One region of the Pseudomonas sp. SDT291_1_S447 genome, then DNA from elsewhere that is predicted to be linked to it. Evidence: riboswitches for the same ligand, from Rfam matches in the RefSeq annotation. Region 1 holds a riboswitch; the other holds the start of a gene.

What was found. A riboswitch is a leader RNA that binds a small molecule or an ion and turns the genes downstream of it on or off. The one in region 1 is predicted to bind cobalamin.
Region 2: it holds a riboswitch for cobalamin, as region 1 does, so the genes downstream of both, cobO (cob(I)yrinic acid a,c-diamide adenosyltransferase) here and ACW9IR_RS07490 (TonB-dependent receptor plug domain-containing protein) in region 1, are expected to answer to the same signal.

Annotation. Positions count from the first base shown of each region.
Region 1 is NZ_JBSVXS010000014.1:27,971-43,878, reverse strand. Features, by position in the region: gene ACW9IR_RS07530 (EAL domain-containing protein) at 1-452, shown strand, start outside; gene ACW9IR_RS07525 (hypothetical protein) at 473-721, opposite strand; gene mdeB (alpha-ketoglutarate dehydrogenase) at 774-3,437, opposite strand; gene ACW9IR_RS07515 (putative quinol monooxygenase) at 3,474-3,782, opposite strand; gene nfsB (oxygen-insensitive NAD(P)H nitroreductase) at 3,810-4,463, opposite strand; gene ACW9IR_RS07505 (L-dopachrome tautomerase-related protein) at 4,518-5,690, opposite strand; gene ACW9IR_RS07500 (zinc-binding alcohol dehydrogenase family protein) at 5,739-6,746, opposite strand; gene ACW9IR_RS07495 (LysR family transcriptional regulator) at 6,857-7,750, shown strand; cobalamin riboswitch at 7,796-8,001, shown strand; gene ACW9IR_RS07490 (TonB-dependent receptor plug domain-containing protein) at 8,094-10,031, shown strand; gene ACW9IR_RS07485 ((2Fe-2S) ferredoxin domain-containing protein) at 10,031-10,390, shown strand; gene ACW9IR_RS07480 (ABC transporter substrate-binding protein) at 10,387-11,310, shown strand; gene ACW9IR_RS07475 (PLD nuclease N-terminal domain-containing protein) at 11,365-11,568, shown strand; gene ACW9IR_RS07470 (hemerythrin domain-containing protein) at 11,809-12,285, shown strand; gene ACW9IR_RS07465 (AAA family ATPase) at 12,426-12,977, shown strand; gene ACW9IR_RS07460 (aminotransferase-like domain-containing protein) at 12,996-14,405, shown strand; gene panB (3-methyl-2-oxobutanoate hydroxymethyltransferase) at 14,393-15,208, opposite strand; gene ACW9IR_RS07450 (GNAT family N-acetyltransferase) at 15,521-15,908, shown strand, end outside.
Region 2 is NZ_JBSVXS010000215.1:253-4,540, reverse strand. Features, by position in the region: partial or broken gene ACW9IR_RS28755 (cobyrinate a,c-diamide synthase) at 1-1,351, opposite strand, end outside; gene cobO (cob(I)yrinic acid a,c-diamide adenosyltransferase) at 1,348-1,959, opposite strand; cobalamin riboswitch at 2,041-2,270, opposite strand; gene ACW9IR_RS28745 (hypothetical protein) at 2,434-3,018, shown strand; gene ACW9IR_RS28740 (PQQ-dependent sugar dehydrogenase) at 3,085-4,288, shown strand, end outside.

The DNA.
Region 1 (15,908 bases):
TGCGTGCGCATCAAATCTGGCTGGAAGCCACCGAACGCGGTTTTGTCGAAATCGACTCGGCCCGCAACACCGTCGATCAGGCCCGCGCACTGGGTTATCTGGCCGCCATCGACGATTTCGGCACCGGTTTCTCCAGCCTTCAACACTTGCAGCAATTACCGCTGGATGTACTGAAGATCGACAAGTCGTTCGTCGACACCATCGACAAGGCCCCTGACGCCGGTTCGGTGATCAACCACATCATCGAAATGGCCAAGAGCATGCGCCTGCAGATTGTCGCCGAAGGCATCGAAACCCCGGCGCAGCTGGATTACCTACGCGATCACGGTGTGCATTTCGGTCAGGGCTGGTTGTTTGCCAAACCGATGCCGGCCGAAGAGTTTCAACGGTTCTATCAAGAGCAGGCGAGCGTTGTGATCGATCATGATGCGCAGGAGGCCGTGCTCCAGTAGGTTTAAGGTTGCCTGCCACCCTACCGTTTGGACAAACGAAACACCGTCATCGGCCATTGCACCCGCGGCGTGCCGTCATTGAACAGACCGACGCGATCCATTTGCGCAGCAGGCAGCCAGAGTGTGCCGTCGCGATCAAGAAACGGCGCATCAACCCAATGCAAGCTTGCGCACCCGGCCAGCACGGCTGCAAGCATCAGCCCATATAAAGGGGCGCGTGCGACTTTTACAGATGTGACGCCGAATTCGACCAAAGTACCGAACGACATGGATCTGCCTCTGATGTGGGTTGATGAAAGAAGCGACACACGACGTGTAGGCTCAGCAGTTCCAAGGAGCTTCGGCGTCGGCGTCGATAGCGTATTTCGCCCGAGCCTGGGTATGTGCCTGCGGATCGACCGAAGCAAGCGCCGCCAAAACGATGTGATAGCGATCCACCTCAAAGAAGCTGCGCAACTCCGCGCGTGTGTCGCTGCGTCCAAATCCGTCGGTGCCCAGGCAGATGCACGGCGCCTGTAAATACGGCACCACCAATTGTGCATAGGCGCGCACGTAATCACTGGCTGCCACGACTGGCGCGTGACCGGGCAGACAATGCAGCAGGTGACTCTGGCACTCGACATCGCCGCCGAACACTTGCTGACGCTGCACCTCGCGGGCATCACGGGCGAGTTCGGAGAAGCTGGTCACGCTCCACACTTCGCTGCTGACTTGCCACTCTTGATCCAGCATGTGCGCGGCGGCAATCACCTCGCGCAGAATCGCTCCCGAACCCAGTAAACGAACCGCCGGTACCTCCTCGCCATAGCGGGCATAGAGGCGCATGCCGCGAATCACATCCGCGTGTTCGTCTGGTTCAAGTGAGGCCTGAACGTAGTTCTCGTTGGTTACCGTCAGGTAATAGAACTCATCTTCTTGCTGCTCAAGCATGCGCCGGCTGCCATGGTCGATGATCACCGCCGCCTCGCTGGCAAATGCCGGGTCGTAGGCGCGGCAGTTAGGCACAGTGGCTGCCATTAACTGACTGGAGCCGTCCTGATGCTGCAGTCCTTCACCGGCCAGCGTTGTGCGCCCCGATGTGGCGCCGATCAAAAAGCCTCTGGCGCGCTGATCGGCCGCTGCCCAGATCAGATCGCCAATGCGCTGAAAACCGAACATCGAGTAGTAGATGTAGAACGGCAACATCGGCTCGCCATTGACGCTGTAGGACGTGGCCGCAGCGATCCAGGAAGAAATCGCACCGGCTTCGGTGATGCCTTCTTCGAGCAGTTGCCCGTCGGTTGATTCCTTGTAATAGAGCAGCGCGCCGGCATCTTCTGGCTCGTACAGCTGGCCGACAGATGAATAAATCCCGATCTGCCGGAACAGATTCGCCATGCCGAATGTGCGCGCTTCATCGGCGACAATCGGCACAATGCGCGGCCCCAATTGTTTGTCCTTGATCAGATGGGTGAACAGTCGCACCACCGCCATGGTCGTCGAGTTTTCACGCTCATCGGCCTTCAGCGCAAAACGGCCATAGCTGTCGAGCGGTGGCACTGCTATGGGTGCAGCCACACCGTTGCGCTTGGGCAGGTAACCGCCGAGTGCCCGTCGCTGCTGATGCAGGTATCGCAGCTCGGGGCTGTCGTCGGCCGGTTTATAGAAGCGCATTTGTGCCACGGCCTCATCGTCCAGCGGCAAGGCGAAACGATCACGGAATGCCTTGAGCACTTCGATATCGAGTTTTTTCTGCTGGTGCGAGGTGTTGCGCGACTCGCCGATCTGGCCCATGCCGAAACCTTTCTTGGTTTTGGCGAGCACCACGGTCGGCCTGCCCTTGTGCTTGCGCGCGGTCTCGAACGCGGCATGCAGCTTACGAAAGTCGTGACCGCCCCGGCGCAACGCATCGATCTGCTCCGGGCTCATGTCTGCAACCAACGCCTGCAACTGCGGGTCCTGGTCGAAGAAATGGCTGCGGTTATACGCACCGTCATTGGCGCCCAGATTCTGGTACTCGCCATCCACCATCCCGGCGAAGTGGCGTAACAATGCATGGCCGTTATCGCGGGCAAACAGTGGGTCCCAGTCCGAACCCCATAACACCTTGATCACATTCCAGCCGGCGCCGCTGAACAGTGACTCCAGTTCCTGAACGATTTGCCCGTTGCCGCGTACGGGTCCGTCGAGACGCTGCAGATTGCAGTTGATCACGAAGGTGACGTTGTCGAGACTCTCACGCGCTGCCAGCGAAAGCGCCGCGATGGACTCCGGCTCGTCCATCTCGCCATCACCAAAAACGCCCCAGACATGCCGCCCCTCTGTCGAGGCAATTCCACGATGCTGCAAATACCGCAGGAACCGTGCCTGGTAAATCGCATTGATCGGGCCAATCCCCATTGAGCCCGTGGGAAACTGCCAGAAGTCGGGCATCAGCCAGGGATGCGGATAGGAACACAATCCGCCGCCCTTCACTTCTTGCCGGTAACGCTCCAGTTGCGACGCCTGCAAACGCCCTTCAAGAAAGGCCCGCGCGTACACCCCGGGGGCAGAGTGCGCCTGGAAATAAACCAGATCACCCCGCCCGGCTTCGCTGTCCGCACGGAAAAAGTGATTGAAGCCGACCTCGAAAATTTCCGCCGCCGAGGCGTAACTGGCGATGTGACCGCCCAATTCGCCATAGGCCTTGTTCGCCTTCGCCACCATGGCCAGGGCGTTCCAGCGAATGATCGAGGTAATGCGCTCCTCCATCACCAGATCCCCGGGATAAACCGGCTGCTGTTCGAGCGCGATAGTGTTCTGGTACAGCGAATACGCACTCGCCGTCGTTTGCACGCCGAGACGGCTGGCCTGCTCGGCCAGGCGCAACAGCAAGAACCGCACGCGCGGTCTGCCGCCGACTTTGGCGACACCTGCCAGGGCTTCCAGCCACTCGTTGGTTTCAATGGCATCGATGTCTTCGTGAACCGGCGTTCCGTGGGTTGGCCGTGGCGCGGTATCTTTCATGGCAGAACACCCTGACAGGTTGAATGGAAGACTGGATCAGTTCGAGACGTGCTCAAGAAATATCAGTTGCAGCGGCTCCTCCAGGAGCTCATCCGCCGCGGCGGCAAAGCGCTTGAAGTAAGGCATGGCGAAATGCGCATCCAGTGCCGCCTGATCCTTGAAGGCCTCGCGCATGTAGAACGTGCCGCGCTGGTCGCGCAGTTCAAACAACACATAGTCGAGATTGCCCGGCTCTGCGCGTGTCGGTTCCACCAGCGCCAGCAAGCCTTGTTTCAAGGCCTGTTCCTGGCCTGACTTGGCCTTGAGCACGGCAATCGAGATCAATGCTTCTGTAGACTTGCTCATCTTCAATACTCCAGGGACCGGTTGCATTCAGAGAAAGGTAAACAGCGACTGGGCCGGCAAGCGTGACTTGGGCAGGCCTGCGTTGAAGTCTTCGCTGCTGTGATAGCCGAGGCTGACCACGACCAGACTGGTGAAGCCCTGTTCGCGCAGGCCCAGTTCACTGTCGAGGACTTTGCTGTCGAAACCTTCCATCGGCGTCGCGTCGATACCCAGCGAGGCGGCACCCAGCAGCAACGTGCCCAGCGCGAGGTAGGTCTGCTTTTCCATCCAGTGCTGCAGGTCTTTCTGATCGAAGCGATGCAGATCGACAAAACCGCGCCGCCCACGCTCCTGCCCTGCTCGCGCCTCGGCATTGTGAAAACGCCCGTCCATGGCTTCCTGAGCCAGCAACGCTTGCAAGTATTCCTCCGGCAGATGTGTGCGAGTGCAAAAGACGATGACGTGCGACGCGTTGAGTATTTTCGGCTGGTTGAAGCTGAACGGTCCCTGGGTACTGTGGGCGATTCGCGCCCGGCTCTGATCACTCTCGGCAACCACGAAATGCCAAGGCTGAGAGTTGACCGACGACGGGCTGTTGCGCAGTTGTTCGAGCAGCAACTCCAGTGTGTGCCTGGGGATCTTGCGGTCGGCATCGAAAACTTTTGTGGTGAATCGGCGCTTGGCCAGAGAAACGAGATCCATGATTGAACTCCTGATCTGAAAAGTGAAAACGCAGAACTCAATGCCGCTTGAAAATCAGCGTGTCGGCGCCGGCGCTGCGTCGATCTTCAGACGCATCAGGCTGTAAGGCTTTTGCCGCTGATCCTGCCCGGAACGGAATGCCGCCTGGCGATGCAACTGGTTGGCGATGAAATACAGATAGCCGTCGGGGCCAATGGACAATGTGTCTGGCCAGAGCAGACGCGGGTCGTGGACCAGCGTTTGCCATTGGCCATCCGGCAGACGCTTGCGGATCGAGTTGTGCTCGTAATCGCCGGCATAGATGGCGCCGGCGGCGTCAGCCTCCAGACCATCGGACGCGCCCTTCTCCCCCAGATCCTGCACGGCAGCCGTCAGTTGCTGTTCACTGAAGTTGGCATCACGCAGCAACGCGGTGGACACCGAATACAGGTGCCGACTCGACAGCGGCGTGAAATACAGCGTCTTGCCGTCCGCCGACAGCGCGATGCCATCCGAGGCCACGCCCAGCGGTTTGCGCTTGCCGTCCGGACCTTCAACGGTGAGTGGCAGGCCTTCAACCACCGGGACAAAGGTCGGGTCAACCGAGGTCGCCGGCACACCGCTCAAACGGCGCATGGCACTGCCGCTGGCGATGTCCATGACGATGATCGCACCCGGTCCGCGCAGGGACGAGTCAGTGAGATAGACCGTCCCCTCTGGGCCTGTGCGAAAGTCGAAACGCATGTCGTTGACGTAGGTACTCGGCAACATGACGTTGTTCGGGAACACCAGACGCTTGACGATCTTGTTGCTGACCAGATCCACCGCGATCAGCTTCGCGCCTTTGGGTTTTGGGTCGGCGAAACCCGGCGCGGCGGTATCGAGCAACCAGACACGGCCCCGCCCGTCGGCCACCACGCTCTGGACGCTGATCAGACCATCACTGGGATCGTTGAGGTTTTCCCGGTTGATCGCCGCGTTCGGGTAAGCCACGACTTTGCCGTCGCGGATCTCGCCCACGGTGAACGGCACGTTGTCGCCCCAACGCGGGAAGTTGACGAAGATGCGCCCGGTCTCGGTGACGGTCACGCCGGTGGGCATCGCGTCATAGAACGCATGGACCTGTTCGAGCGTGCCGAACGATCGGTCGGCGGGGGCATTGGCCGGCAACGCGACGGCGCTGATTGCATGGGCGAACGGCGCCGCCATGACCATGACCAATGCAGCAGAAAGCTTTTTCATACGCATGAGCTGCTCCTGACCGGCCCGCGTACAGGCCCGTCTGAATGAGTGAAATCAGAAACCTTCGAGCACCAGTTTGCCTCGGGCCTTGCCGCTCTCGACCAAGGCATGGGCACGGCGCATGTTTGCTGCGTTGATCGCGCCAAAATGTTCACCGACAGTCGTTTTCAAAATGCCCTGGTCAATCAGATCGCTGACGCGATTGAGCAGATGATGTTGCTCGATCATGTCCGGGGTTTCGTACAGCGAACGGGTGAACATCAGCTCCCAGTGCAGCGACAGCGACTTGCGCTTGAGCGGCATCACGTCGAGGCTTTCAGGATCGTCGATCACGCCCAGACGCCCTTGTGGTCGAAGTACTTCGATCAGCTGGGCAAAATGCTGCTCGGTATGGGTCAGGCTGGCGACATGGCTGACCTCGTCAATGCCCAGTGCCTGCAACTGTGCGAGCAGCGGCTGACTGTGATCGATGACGTGATGCGCGCCCAACTGCCGGACCCAGTCAGCCGTTTCCTGCCGCGAGGCGGTGCCGATGACAGTCAGCCGCGTCAACTGTCGGGCCAGTTGCACCAGCATCGAGCCGACGCCGCCCGCTGCCCCCGTGATCAACAGGCACTTGCCCTGCCCTGAACCTTCGCTGACACCGAGACGGTCGAACAACAATTCCCAGGCGGTGATCGACGTCAACGGCAATGCTGCCGCATCCGCTGCACTTAACGAACGCGGTTTGTGCCCGACGATTCGCTCGTCCACCAGGTGAAATTCGCTATAACTGCCGGTGCGGGCAAGGGAGCCTGCGTAGAACACTTCGTCGCCAGGCTGAAACAGCGTCACTTCAGCACCGACCTCACGGACGATGCCTGCGGCATCCCAGCCGAGGATTTTCGGTTCTTTGGTGAAAGTGCCGGCGCGCACTTTGGTATCGACCGGATTGACCGACACCGCACGAACTTCTACGAGCAAATCCCGTGGGCCGGGAGTCGGCACCGGCAGGTCGATGTCCTGCAACGATTGCGGATCTTCAATGGGCAAAGCGTGTTGGGTGAAGGTGATGGCTTTCATGGAAACTCGCTGTCTGAAGAGCTGATGTGCTCACTTGCCGCCATCTTCGACTTCCCAGGCACAAAGAAAAACCAGCAGAATGGGCCAACACTTTCACTACAGGAGTGAAAATGATCCGCATTGATGATCTTGGTTTGTTCACCCGCAGCGCCGCGCTGGGCAGCTTCACCGCTGCCGCCCTTGAGGCCGATTTATTGCCCGGTCAGGTGGCCGCGGCGATCAAGCGTCTGGAGCGTGAACTCGACGTGCGCCTGTTTGCGCGCACCACCCGCAGCCTGCGATTAACCGCCGAGGGCGAGCAATACTTGCCCACCGCCCACTCGGTACTGGAGGCGCTCAAGCAAGGCCAGGAAAACCTACGCGGTGAAAACGCCACGTTGCGCGGCGTGCTGCAAGTGACGGCGCCGTCCGATCTGGGGCGCAACATTTTGCTGCCGTGGCTTACGCTGTTTCGCCGCCAGCACCCGGAACTGACCTTGCGATTTTCCCTGTCGGACCAGATCGCAGACTTGTTTCGCGACCCGGTAGACGTCGCGATTCGATACGGCTCGAATGAAGATGCCAACTACGTGGCGCTGCCGCTGGCACCGTGGAACCGGCGGGTGCTGGTCGCCGCACCGGAATACGTGGAGCGCCACGGATACCCGCAAACACCGGACGATCTGCACAACCACCCTTGCCTGCTCTACCAGCAAGGTGGCCGGGTCTACGACAAGTGGAGCCTGGGCAGTGAAACGATCCAGGTCTCGGGACCGATGTTCAGCGACGACGCCGACGTCGTGCGCCGCTGGGCGTTGAGCGGCGAAGGCATCGCCAACAAATCCTGGCTGGACGTCAGTGCAGACGTGATCGCAGGGCGACTTATCGTGCTGCTGAAGGATTTCCCCGGCAATGCCTCACCCTTGAGTCTGGTGTGCCCGCATCGCAAGCAGATCAGCCCGGCGGTGTCTCAGCTTTATACGTGGTTGAGTGACCAGTTTGCCGCTCTGGAACGCATCCAATAGCCCCCCCGTTGCTTGCCACATTGACGAACCGCCCGTCGGATGTTCAGATGCCGCCCTGTTTCAGGTGCCCCCTGCCGCCGTGCATGGGGTGAAACGGGAAACCGGTACGTTCTTTTCGAACAAGTCCGGTGCTGCCCCCGCAACGGTATGCGCGTGATGCTTTCGACAGACCACTGTGGCCACTCGGCCATGGGAAGGTGAAAGCCTCGATACGCGCGAGCCCGGAGACCGGCCTGAAATGCTGTTTGGCAAAATCCTGCGGTGGGCGGGCATGGGCCGGTATTGGCTGTGCGCGATGCCTTCTCCTGCATGCTCTTCTGCGAAGATCCTTTTCGAGAAGACAATGATTCGACCTTTCAACACTTGTGCTCCAACCCTGTTCCTTGGCTGCCTGTTCAGCCCGCTGCTGCTGGCCGACGACACGCCGCTGGAACTCAATCAGCAAATCGTTTCTGCACCTTCAGTGGAATCGACCACTGTCGCCGACATGGCCAAGTTCGGCAGTAAAGTCGAGATCGTCAGCCGCGAACAAATCGAGCGCGCCGGTCCGAGCGCCGATGTCAGCCGTGTCATGCAGATGTTCATTCCCGGCCTGTATGTGGCGCCAAAAAACGGTCCGTTCGACTACGGTACCTATTCGCTGCTCGGCGGGCGCAACGACGACACGCTGATCCTGCTCGACGGCGTGCGCCTGAACAATCGACTGTACGGCGGCCTGTATCTGGATACCCTGCCGGCCAACGCCATCGAACGCATCGAAGTGCTCAAAGGTGGCCAGAGCCTGTTGTTCGGCACCCAAGCGGTGTCGGGGGTGATCAACATCGTCACCCGCAGCCCGCAGAGCCGCAAAGCTTCCGGCGAAGTGAATCTGGGCGTCGACAGCTTCGGCGGCACCAGCGAAGACGCCCGCGTCGAGAATATCTTCAGCAACGGTTTCGGCGATCTCGGCTTGCTGGCGTACGTCAGCCACAATGTCTCCGACGGTTACCAGCCGTATCGCAACCGCGACATGAAAAACGTCAGCGAGAAGAACCGTGCCTACGAAGTCACTACCTTCGGCGGCAAGGCCATTCAGTCGTTCGGCGATGATTCGCGGCTGGAACTGTTCTACCAATACGCCGACGCCAACCTCGATTTCGCCCGCCCGGTCGACAATCACACGACCACCAACGATCGCGTGCAGCAGATCGCCACGGCGACCTTCGAGCAGAACATCAACGAGCGCCTGAGCTACTTCGTCAAAAGCCATATCAACGACTGGGACACGCGCTACACGCGGGTCAACAACGTCGCCGGTGGCGGCACCAAAGTCATCAATCACAACGACTATTGGGGCTTCACCGATTGGGGTGTGCAGGCCGAAGGCAAGGCTGAATTGCCCGGCGGCCATGTGCTGGTGTTTGGCACCGACAATCAATGGTTCAAGGGCCAGGACGATGTACTGATCATCGATAACGACAAGGCCGAAGCCCATGCGTTCTACACGCAACTGCGCCCGCAGATCGACGCTCTGCCCGACTGGCATCCAAGCATCGGTGTGCGCCACGAAGCCATGAGCGGTGGCGACGGTGCCACGGTTGGCATGCTCACTTCGCTGTATGACCTCAACGACAACTGGTCCGTGCGTGGCCAATACGGCAGCGCCTACAAACTGCCGAACGCCGAGCAACTGTTCGTCAATGAACCGGGCGACGAGATCGGCAATCGCAATCTGAAACCGGAAAAAAGCCGCAACGCGGAACTGGGTGTCGACTACAAAGGCTTCTTGCTCGATCGCGAATTCAGCGCCAGCGTGACCCTGTTCAAACGCAAGATCGACGACTTGATCACCCTCGACGGCATTCAGTGGGTCAACGGTGAAGGCCTGGTGCGCATGCGCGGTTTCGAGGCTGACGCGAAACTGGCGCTCAACGATCAGTGGAGTCTGCAAGCGGACATGACCCGCAACCTCACCGAATCGCGCACGGGGGCGACCATCAATGACATCCCGAGCTTCTTCGCCCGTTCCCGCGTGGGTTACGAATCGGAAAATCGCCTGTGGGGCGTTGGCGGTGCGATCCGCTATATCCGCGACATCAAAAGCTCGAAGCAAGTCGAATACGGCAACTATTCAGTGGTCGACGCCGACGCTTATCGCTACCTCGACAACGCTCGCCAACACCGCGTGAGCCTGCTGGTGGAAAACCTTTTCGACCGCGATTACGTCACCAGCCGTTCGAGCAATGTCGACAACCTCGGCCGGCCGTTCACCTCCGAAGTGCGCTACACGTACCGCTTCTGATGAGTGAGATCAAAACCGTCGACGGCGTCGACACGCACCCGGACTGGTCGCACGTTCCCGAGCATGCGCGCCATGTGTTCCTCTGCACCGGCCCGCGCTGTACTCAGCGCGGCGCCCAACAGCTATGGAAAACCTTGCGCCGACATTTGCTCGCGCACGATCGCATCGAAACGCCGGGCGGTGTCTTGCTGACGCGTACGCACTGCCAGTTTCCGTGCAATCTGGGGCCGATTGTCACGGTGTATCCGGAGCGCTGCTGGTATGGCGTGCGCAGCAACGATGAGGTGCGGCGGCTGGTCGAGGGGCATCTGGTCGGCGGTGAAGTTGTTGCGGATTTGCTGATCAAGGCGCGGACATGAGGAAGCTCTGGTGTGGGCTCGGCGCCCTGCTCTGCTCGTCAGCGCTGCTGGCTGACAGTTTCAGCAATTGCGGCGAAGACTGGCACCTTGCGCCAACACCGCCCTCGCGGATTGTTGCGCTCAACCAGCATGCGGCCGACATCGTGCTGGCCTTGGGTGCGGGGCCATTGTTGGTCGGCGTGGCCTATCTGGATGACACCTTTTCCGGGCAGCGACCCTCGGAGTATTTCGGCGTGCCGGTGATCGCGCGGCAGTACCCGTCCAGCGAGGTGCTGTACGCGCAGAAGCCGGATCTGGTGATCGGTGGTTTTGCCACCGCATTCGGCGACGGGGTGACCTCGCGCTCAGGGTTGGCGCGCAACGGTGTCGGTTCGTATTTGCTGGAGTCGGCCTGCAACGGCCATTCGCTGGATTACTTCGCGCATGTGCGCAACGACTTGCGAACGCTGGGCCAACTACTGCACAAACAGCCACAGGCGCAGCAATTGAGCGCGGCCATGGACGCCGATCTCGCCAGCGCCAAAACCTTGGCCGGTACGGGTAAACCGCTGTCGGTGTTCTATCTCGACAGCGAAGTAAAAGGCCTCGACAGCGAAGGCCGGCGCGGCTTTGTCACTCCGCTGCTGGCGGCTGCCGGGGCACGCAATGTGTTCGCCGACATTGATCTTTATCGGGTGACCGTCAACAGCGAAACCCTGCTGGCCAGCGACCCCGACGTGATCCTGCTGGCCGACGCCGAATGGTCGCCGGCCAGTCGCAAACGCTATCTGTTGACCCGTGACCCGGTGCTCTCGCAACTGCGCGCCGTGCGCGAAAATCGCCTGATCGACATTCCCTTCACCCATCTGCTGCCAACCCTCAACAGCGGTCGAGTGGCGCTGGACCTGGCCCGCCAGCTCAACGCCTTGAACAAAAAATAAATGAACCTGCCGCACCCCACGCCACCTAACGCATAGACCATCAGGAGGTAGCCAATGCAAATCGAAACCGTGTGGATCGTACTGGCGGCAGTTCTTCTGCTAATCGAACTCTGGGCCATCAATCGGGTGCGCAAGAGCGAGGGGAAATCGAGCAATAAAGGCGTGTGGATCGTGCTGATTGTGTTTGTGCCGCTGTTTGGCTTGATTGCCTGGGCATTGGCAGGGCCCAAGCATGTCCGTCAGCATTCGGCGTCGTAAGCGGATTTCTTAGCCGTCGCGCGGTGCTTGCCAGCTGAGAAAGCGGTGATCTGCAATGCTGGCAATGCCTTTTTCATGCAGGCTGCACGAAGGCTTTTTGCCTGTGACGTCGTAAGCCCTTGATCTGTAGCGGTCGATTACCAGCCATGGATTGGCACGCCAAATGCCACTGATTCAGGGCATTCACAGCACCGTGAAACAACGGCCTGTGTTCACTCCGTGACAGCAGAGGCAACCCCCATGAACGCTATCGACCTTCTCAAAGCCGATCATGCAAAAGTCAAAGACATCCTCAGCCAACTCAGCGACTCGACGGAGCGGGCGCTGAAAAAACGTGTCGAGTTGTTGGGCAAACTGGAAATGGAAATCTCCATCCATACCCGTCTCGAAGAGGAAATCCTCTACCCCGCGTTCAAGGCCGCCGGCAGCAAGGAACAGGACGTCATGTACTTCGAAGCCAAAGAAGAACACCGCACCGTCGATTCACTGGTGCTGCCCGATCTGAAACTGACCGACCCGGGCACCCCGGAGTTTTCCGGCCGGGTTAAAGTGGTCAAGGAACTGCTGGAGCACCATATCGAAGAGGAAGAAACGGAAATGTTCCCTCAGGCGAAAAAGCTCTTGGGCAAGGAAAAACTCGAAGAGCTGGGCGCGCAGATGGAAGCCATGAAAGCCAGCTGCAAGAAGGAAATGGCGGCGGGAAATATGGCAGCTTGACCCGTTGCAAGTGGACGAGCCCGGCTTTGGCCGGGCTTTTTTCTGGTTGCCACTCGGCCCCCACCGCCCAGAGCGTTTTTTCAGAATTCCGGAGACGCTTGATTTAGACTTGCCGACTTTTTGCAGCAAGGGATTTGCACGTGCAACGCATCGTCATTCTGGGCAACTCGGGCAGCGGCAAATCCACCCTTGCCCGCGAGATCGGCAGGCGCCTGGGTCTGCCAGTGATTCACCTCGACCCGCTATTCTGGGAACCGGACTGGGTAGAGCCGGACAATGAAGTGTTCCGCGAACGGGTGCGCCAAGCCGCGGCGGGCGACTCCTGGATCTGCGAAGGCAATTATTCGCGGCGAACCTTCGATCTGCGCTTGCCCCGTGCCGAGCTGGTTATCTGGCTGGATACGCCACGGTTGACCTGCATGAAGCGGGTCATTCTGCGCAGCGCACTGAATCGCCCACGCGCTGATTTGCCGGTGGGCTGCACCGAGCGTCTGGACCGAGCCTTTCTGCATTTCCTGAAATACGTGTGGAATTTTGACCGTATCAATCGCCCGAGCATTGAAGCAATGCGTGCTACCGTCGGACCGCAGATCCCGGCCATTCACTTGCGCGGACCGCAGCAGATTTCAGCGTTTCTGGCTGAACTGGCCGATGTTGCCAAAACCTCAATGCACCCGACGCTGACACGCTGACATTCAAGGAGAGCAGCATTGACGTTAAGCAAGGACGTGTCATTTGCCTATCAGGATGTCTACCACTACCTCGTCGGATTGATAGAGGCCTCAAGTGGCACGCCTGAACAGAAACTGCCGTCCTTGCGACAACTGGCCCTGCGCCTCGGCGTTTCGGTGTCGACGACCAAATACGCCTACGCACTGCTTGAGGACGAAGGCAGAATCCACGCCAAAGCGAGATTTGGCTATTTCACCCGGCCAATACCGGCGGCGCCAGTGACCGCCAACTCCGGCAATCTTCTGGACCACGTCTTCGCCAGCGCCCGTCGGCCCGGCATGCTGGCGCTGAGCAGCGATGCGCCGGCGATGCTGCTGTCGCTGCAAGGCCCATTGTTGACAATGGAGCGCGAACTGACCCGCCAATACCCGCACTCGCACGCGCCGCTTTATCAGCCCCTAGGTGAACCCGAATTGCGCGCGGCCCTGGCTGAACACTACACCCGTTGCGCTCACAACCACTGGCAGGCCGAGCACGTCTATATCGGCGCAGACCTGCGCAGCGTGCTGGAATTATCACTCAGTGCCTTGAATCTGGGCGGCAGCGTGGCGCTGGTCGAATCGCCCTGCTCGTGGGCAATTCTGCGCCAGTTGCAGGCGGCCAACATCCGTGTCATCGAAATGCCCCTCGGCGATGACGGCCGCTTCGATCTATCCGCGTTGAAGGCGTTACTCACGCACGAACCGGTGCGCCTGGCGGTGCTGTCCTCCACGATGAATATTCCCCAAGGCCAGTTGATGCCAGCACAGGATAAACAGCAGATCTGTTACTGGCTGGCCGAGCGGGAAATCTGGCTGTTTGAAAACGATACGTGGGGCGAGTTGAGCTTCTCCGATTCACCCGCGCGCTATCGCGATTTTGCCGACCCCGACAAGCTGCTGGTGTTCTCGACGTTCGACAAGATCATTGGCGGCGAAGCCCCGTATGGTTATGTGCTGTGCCGCCAGCATGCAACGCAATTTCATCGATTGTTTATGCAGCGTGGGTTTCGCCTCTCGCCAGTGCGGCAGAAAGCTATTGCCAGACTCTACAACTCCAGGCGCATCGACCAGCACCTGACCACCCTGCGAGCACTGTTGCTCAAGCGCATGCAACAGCTACAGACTTTGTTGGAAGAACACGGTAACGGTCAGTGGCAGGTAGTCACCCCACAGGGCGGTGCGAGCTTCTGGCTCAAAGCTGTGCGTCCAATCGACATGCAACGGGTGTTCGAGCGCCTGCTGACCGAGCGGATCGTCATCGCCCCCGGCGAGATCTTCAGCCAGCAAGGCGCCTTCAAGCAGTACCTGCGCCTGAGCTACACCCTCGATTGGGACAAGGACATCGGCCACGCGGTGCAACGACTGGCGCAGGCGTTCACCGAAGAAAACCGCGTCTACAGTCCATAGCAATGCCGCGCCTCAGGAAACCGGCCATGGCGCACATCGTCGGCAAACTGTGCGCAAGCATCGCTGATCACCGCGCCGACATCGGCGTAGCACTTGACGAAACGCGGCAGATGCTCACCGCCCAGGCCGAGCACATCTTCGGTGACCAGCACCTGGCCGTCGCAGTCCGGTGAGGCGCCAATGCCGATGGTGGGCATTTTCGACTCCAGGGTAATCTGACGCGCCACGCCCTCCGCCACACCTTCGAGCAACAGGCTGAAGGCACCCGCGTCGAGATTGGCCCGGGCATCTTCGGCAATCACTGCACCGGTTTCAGCGGTCAGGCCCTGGGCCTTGAAACCGCCCATGACGTTGACGAATTGCGGCATCAAGCCGACATGGGCCATGACCGGAATCCCGCGCGCCACGAGAAACTCGACAGTAGACGCCAAGGCCTTGTTGGCCTCCAGCTTGACCGCGTCGCAACCGGTGCGCGCCAATACCTGAGCGCAATTACGAAAGGCCTGCTCGTGAGATTCCTGATAACTGCCAAACGGCATGTCGGCCACCACACAGGCCAGGCGCGTGCTATCGACCACCGCCCGCGTGTGGCCGATGATTTCTTCGAGCTGCATGCTCAGCGTCGAGGCGCGGCCATAACCGACCATGGCCGTGGAGTCGCCGACCAGAATGAAGTCGACGATCGGGTCGATCAGCTTGGCGATACTGCTGGAATACGCCGTCAGTGAGACGATTTTCTGTTGGCCTTTCATGGCGACCAGTTGCGGCACGGTCAAGCGTTTGGTGCGGGTATGCAGGCTCATGGGCGACTCCTTGAGGCAGCCGTCCGTAAACGATAAATGTCGCCGAAATCAACGCGAAAATATTTCATACAGTGCTCAATCCAAAAGGTTTCGAGCGCTCGATTATTCGCCTGACGTAAAAACATTCAATGCACAGATCTACCTGAAAAAGCGACCCAGGGGCCCCCCGCGTCAGTCTGCCCGGTTGAAATGCCGATAGGCATCGGGATGCTTTATTTCGTCGTTTAACGCAGGATGTGTTGCTCGTGCAGCGCCCGCCACGCCTTTTCATCCAGCACGCCAAATTCCTCACGTCCTAAAGGAAAGCTATTCATGGAAGAAGTCATTACCTACCGAACCGCCACCGCTGAAGATGCGCTGGCGATGTGCGAACTGGGCCAATTGCTCAATTCGGTTCACCACGCCGCCCGCCCCGACATCTACGCCGCCGCGACAGATGATTTTGCCCGCGACTTGCCGCACTGGGCCGGGGTATTCGAAAAACCCGGGCAGATTGTCTTCATCGCCAGCGCCGGTGAACGGCCCGTGGCGTTCATTACTGCCACCCTGTCCGCCAGCGCCGGCCCTTTGGTGCAGCCGCAGAATGTGGTGCGCATCGGCTCGGTGTGTGTCGCCGAACCGTTCTGGGGCAAAGGCATTGGCCGCGCACTGATTCAGCGGGTTAAAGACTGGGCCATGGAGCAGAATGCACAGGACTTGC
Region 2 (4,288 bases), on a different contig from region 1:
CAGGAAGCTCACCGTCCACTGTGGGAGCTGGCTTGCCAGCGATGGCGGCCTGGAGGTCAGGTGCAAACAATGCTGCGATTGCCGCAGGATTCGACGGAAAATAGAAGTGCACATAAGAGGCCGTCATCCGCCCTTCCCGATAAACCGCCTCAGCACCGCGCCCGCCATTCGGGCTCAAGCCACGGGCAATCGGCGTCAGTTCGGTGGTGGTCAGGGAATGATGATAAGTGTGCCCACGCAACGATCCTTCCGGCAAATCCACTGCTTGCAGCGCCAGTGCAGCCAGACGTTTTTGCATCACCGCGTCGCCCTTCAGCAGCCCAACCAACTCAGCGCGAGTGCCTTCAACGTCAGTCAAAGAATCCAGCAAATACAGCATCCCGCCGCACTCAGCGAGCAACGGTTTCCCCGCAGCATGATGCGCACGGATCGCCTCAAGCATCGCGGTGTTCTGCGACAACACAACGTGGTGCAGTTCCGGATACCCACCAGGCAAATACACGCTATCCGCCTCCGGCAATTGCGTATCGCGGATCGGCGAGAAGAAACTCAACTCAGCACCCATCGCCCGCAGCAGATCCAGACTCGCACCATAAATGAAGGCAAACGCCTCATCACGGGCGACAGCAATGCGCACATTTTTCAGCAACGGTTCGACGGCGATCACATCAGGCGCGGCGAATTCCACGGCCGGTGGCAGCGCTACCTCGCAACTGCTGGCCAATGCATCGGCGGCGGCATCGAGACGCGCATCGAGATCATTCAGTTCGCTGGCCTGGACCAGGCCGAGATGGCGACTCGGCAGTTCGATACCGGTCTCGCGGGACAATGCGCCGTACCAGCGAAGGCCTTCGGTGAGGCTGCCTTCGAGCAACTGCGCATGCCGCAACGTGCCGACACGGTTGGCCAACACGCCGGCAAACGGCAGATCCGGCTGATACTTCGCCAGGCCCAGCGCCAACGCACCAAAGGTCTGCGCCATGGCCGTCCCATCAATCACGCCGAGCACCGGCACGCCGAAGTGCCGCGCCAGATCAGCGCTGGATGGCGTGCCGTCGAACAGACCCATCACGCCTTCAATCAGAATCAGATCCGCCTCCGCGGCGGCTTCCCACAACAGCCGACGACTTTCCTGCTCGCCGACCATCCACATGTCCAGCTGATACACCGGCGCACCGCTGGCGCGCTCGAGAATCATCGGATCAAGAAAATCCGGGCCGCATTTGAACACGCGCACTTTGCGCCCCTGATTGCGATGCAAACGGGCCAGTGCGGCGGTGACGGTGGTCTTGCCCTGACCGGAGGCCGGCGCGGCGATAAGCACCGCCGGGCAGTGACGTGGTTGATTCAAAGTTCGACGCCTTTCTGCGCTTTGATGCCCGCCTGGAAGGCGTGTTTGAGCATGCCCATTTCAGTCACGGTGTCGCCCATTTCGATCATTTCCGGCTTGGCCGCGCGACCGGTGACGATCACATGCTGCATCGGCGGACGCGCCTGCAAATCGCTGAGCACCTGATCGAGATCGAGGTAGCCGTGCTTGAGGGCGATGTTCAGTTCGTCGAGCACCACCAGACCGATCGACGGATCGCGCAGCAGTTCGCGGGACACAGCCCACGCGGCTTCGGCGGCGGCGATGTCGCGCTGACGATCCTGGGTTTCCCAGGTGAAGCCCTCGCCCATCACATGAAAGCGCACTTGCTCAGGGAAGCGGCGGAAAAACAGCTCTTCGCCGGTGCTGTTGCGGCCCTTGATGAACTGCACCACACCGCACTGCATGCCGTGGCCCATGGCGCGGGCGAGCATGCCGAACGCCGAACTGCTTTTGCCTTTGCCATTGCCGGTCAGCACCAGCACCAGGCCGCACTCGTCAGGCGAGTTGGCGATGCGTTCGTCGATCACGGCTTTTTTGCGCTGCATACGCGCCAGATGGCGTTCGTCGCGCTCGGGGGAATCAGTCATGGGGGAGCTCTCCGTTGAGGCTGGATAACGGCGGGCAGGCACAAGAATAGACGGCAAAAAGCCTGGCATCGCCCACCGTGATGCCGCTGGATGGATCAGGCCGGTCTCCGGGCTCATGAGCGGCGTATGCCTGACTGCGCGCCTTCCCGCTTCTGTCGAGGCAGTGGCTCAAGGCGCAGTTTTCACTCATTTACCGTTGCGGGGGCAGCGCCGGGATCGTGGTGGTTCTTCGCTTGAAGACAACCCTCACCGGCTTCCCTGTTTCACTCTGTCGACGCAGGTCACAGAGCACCTGAAACAAGCCGCGAAGGTTAGAGGGTTGGGGGTGGAGCGTCAATTAAAGAGGCGGTCATCGGGCGAATAACTGCCGCCGATCAATTATCTGACGCCAATCTTGTGCCACACTGATACAAATGATATCAAAGAGCCATGCTTTTCCCGAAAAGCCCAATACAACAATAAAGGATGATGACGATGCAAGGCATGATCATCAGCAACCCGCGCCTGGAATTTCTGCGCCCGGTGCTTGAACGCTGGTTTGACTGTATCGACCGCTACAACGCCGTGCGCGGCGACAGCGACACCCCTTACTGGCATGACGAGAAAGCCAATCTCGGATTGCTCTCGGCCGCAGCCTGGATGGCCGAGCTGGTCACTTTGAATGACACTGCCACGCGCAAACAGAATGAAGAAGGCGAGCGCAATGCCCGCGCCGATCTGTTTCTCGCCGGCGCCGAAGACCGCGCCTTTATCCAGGCCACTCAGCGCTGGCCAAAGGTTACCAACCTCAATCTGACTCAAGCCCTGCTCGACATCACCAACGACGCCAAGCGCATCAGCTACGCCAGCGATCTCAAGCTTGGCTGCCTGTTTGTCGCGCCGCAAAAAGCCCAGCACAGCGCCAGCCCCGAAGAGCTGCAGGACATGGTCGACGACCTGCAAAAGGAACACACCTGCGCCGTCGCCTGGTATTTCCCCTACGCCTATCGCAAATTGCGCAGCGAAGCCGGCAACTATCACCCGGGCATCGCCGTGCTGTTCAAGGAAGCCCGCGGCTGAGCAGTTGAACCATCGGGCTTGCGCCCTCCTCTATGATTAGGAATGCATTCATAGGGAAGATCAGCAATGCGCAAGCCCCAGCTCGTTTTTGTCATCGCCTTCGCCGGAGGACTCGCCGCCTGCGGTGAAACCTCCAGCCTGCAAGTCTCCGACGGCACCGGCCCGTCACCGAAACTGCCCGAACCGAACAAGACCCTGATCCCGACGGTGAATATCGCCCCGGCAATCGGCTGGCCAGAGGGCGCTAAACCGACGGCAGCGACCGGCACACAAGTCGCTGCATTCGCCGAAGGCCTCGACCATCCGCGCTGGCTTTACGTACTGCCCAACGGCGATGTGCTGGTGGCGGAAACCAATGCCCCGCCCAAACCTGATGACAGCAGCGGCATTCGTGGCTGGGTCATGAAGAAAGTCATGGGTAAGGCCGGCGCCGGCGTGCCGAGCCCGAATCGCATCACCTTGCTGCGTGACGCCGACCACGATGGCGTGGCCGAGACACGCACGGTGTTTCTGCAAAACCTCAACTCACCGTTCGGCATGACCCTGGTCGGCAATGATCTGTACGTCGCCGATACCGATCGCTTGCTGCGCTTTAACTACGAACCGGGCGCGACCGAGATCAAGTCGCAGCCAATCAAGGTTGTCGATCTGCCCGGCGGCACGCTGAATCACCACTGGACCAAAAACGTCATCGCCAGCAAGGACGGCAGCAAGTTGTACGTCACGGTCGGCTCGAACAGCAACGTTGGCGAAAATGGTCTGGATAAGGAAGAAGGTCGCGCGGCGATCTGGGAAGTCGATCGGGCGACCGGCAATCACCGGATTTTCGCCTCAGGCATCCGCAACCCCAATGGCCTGGCCTGGGAGCCGAAAAGTGGCGCGCTGTGGACAGCAGTGAATGAGCGCGACGAGATCGGCAGTGATCTGGTGCCGGACTACATCACTTCCGTGAAGGACGGTGGTTTCTATGGCTGGCCGTTCAGTTACTACGGTCAGCATGTCGATGTGCGCGTTACGCCGCAAAACCCGGAGCTGGTGGCCAAAGCCATTGCCCCGGATTATGCCGTCGGACCGCACACTGCGTCTTTGGGCCTGACGTTCTCCGAGGGCAACAACCTGCCGGCGCAGTTCAAGGAAGGCGCGTTCATTGGCCAGCACGGCTCATGGAATCGCAAACCGCACAGTGGCTACAAAGTGATTTTCGTGCCGTTTACCGGCGGCAAGCCGAGCGGCAAACCGGTGGATGTCCTGACCGGCTTCCTCGACAAGG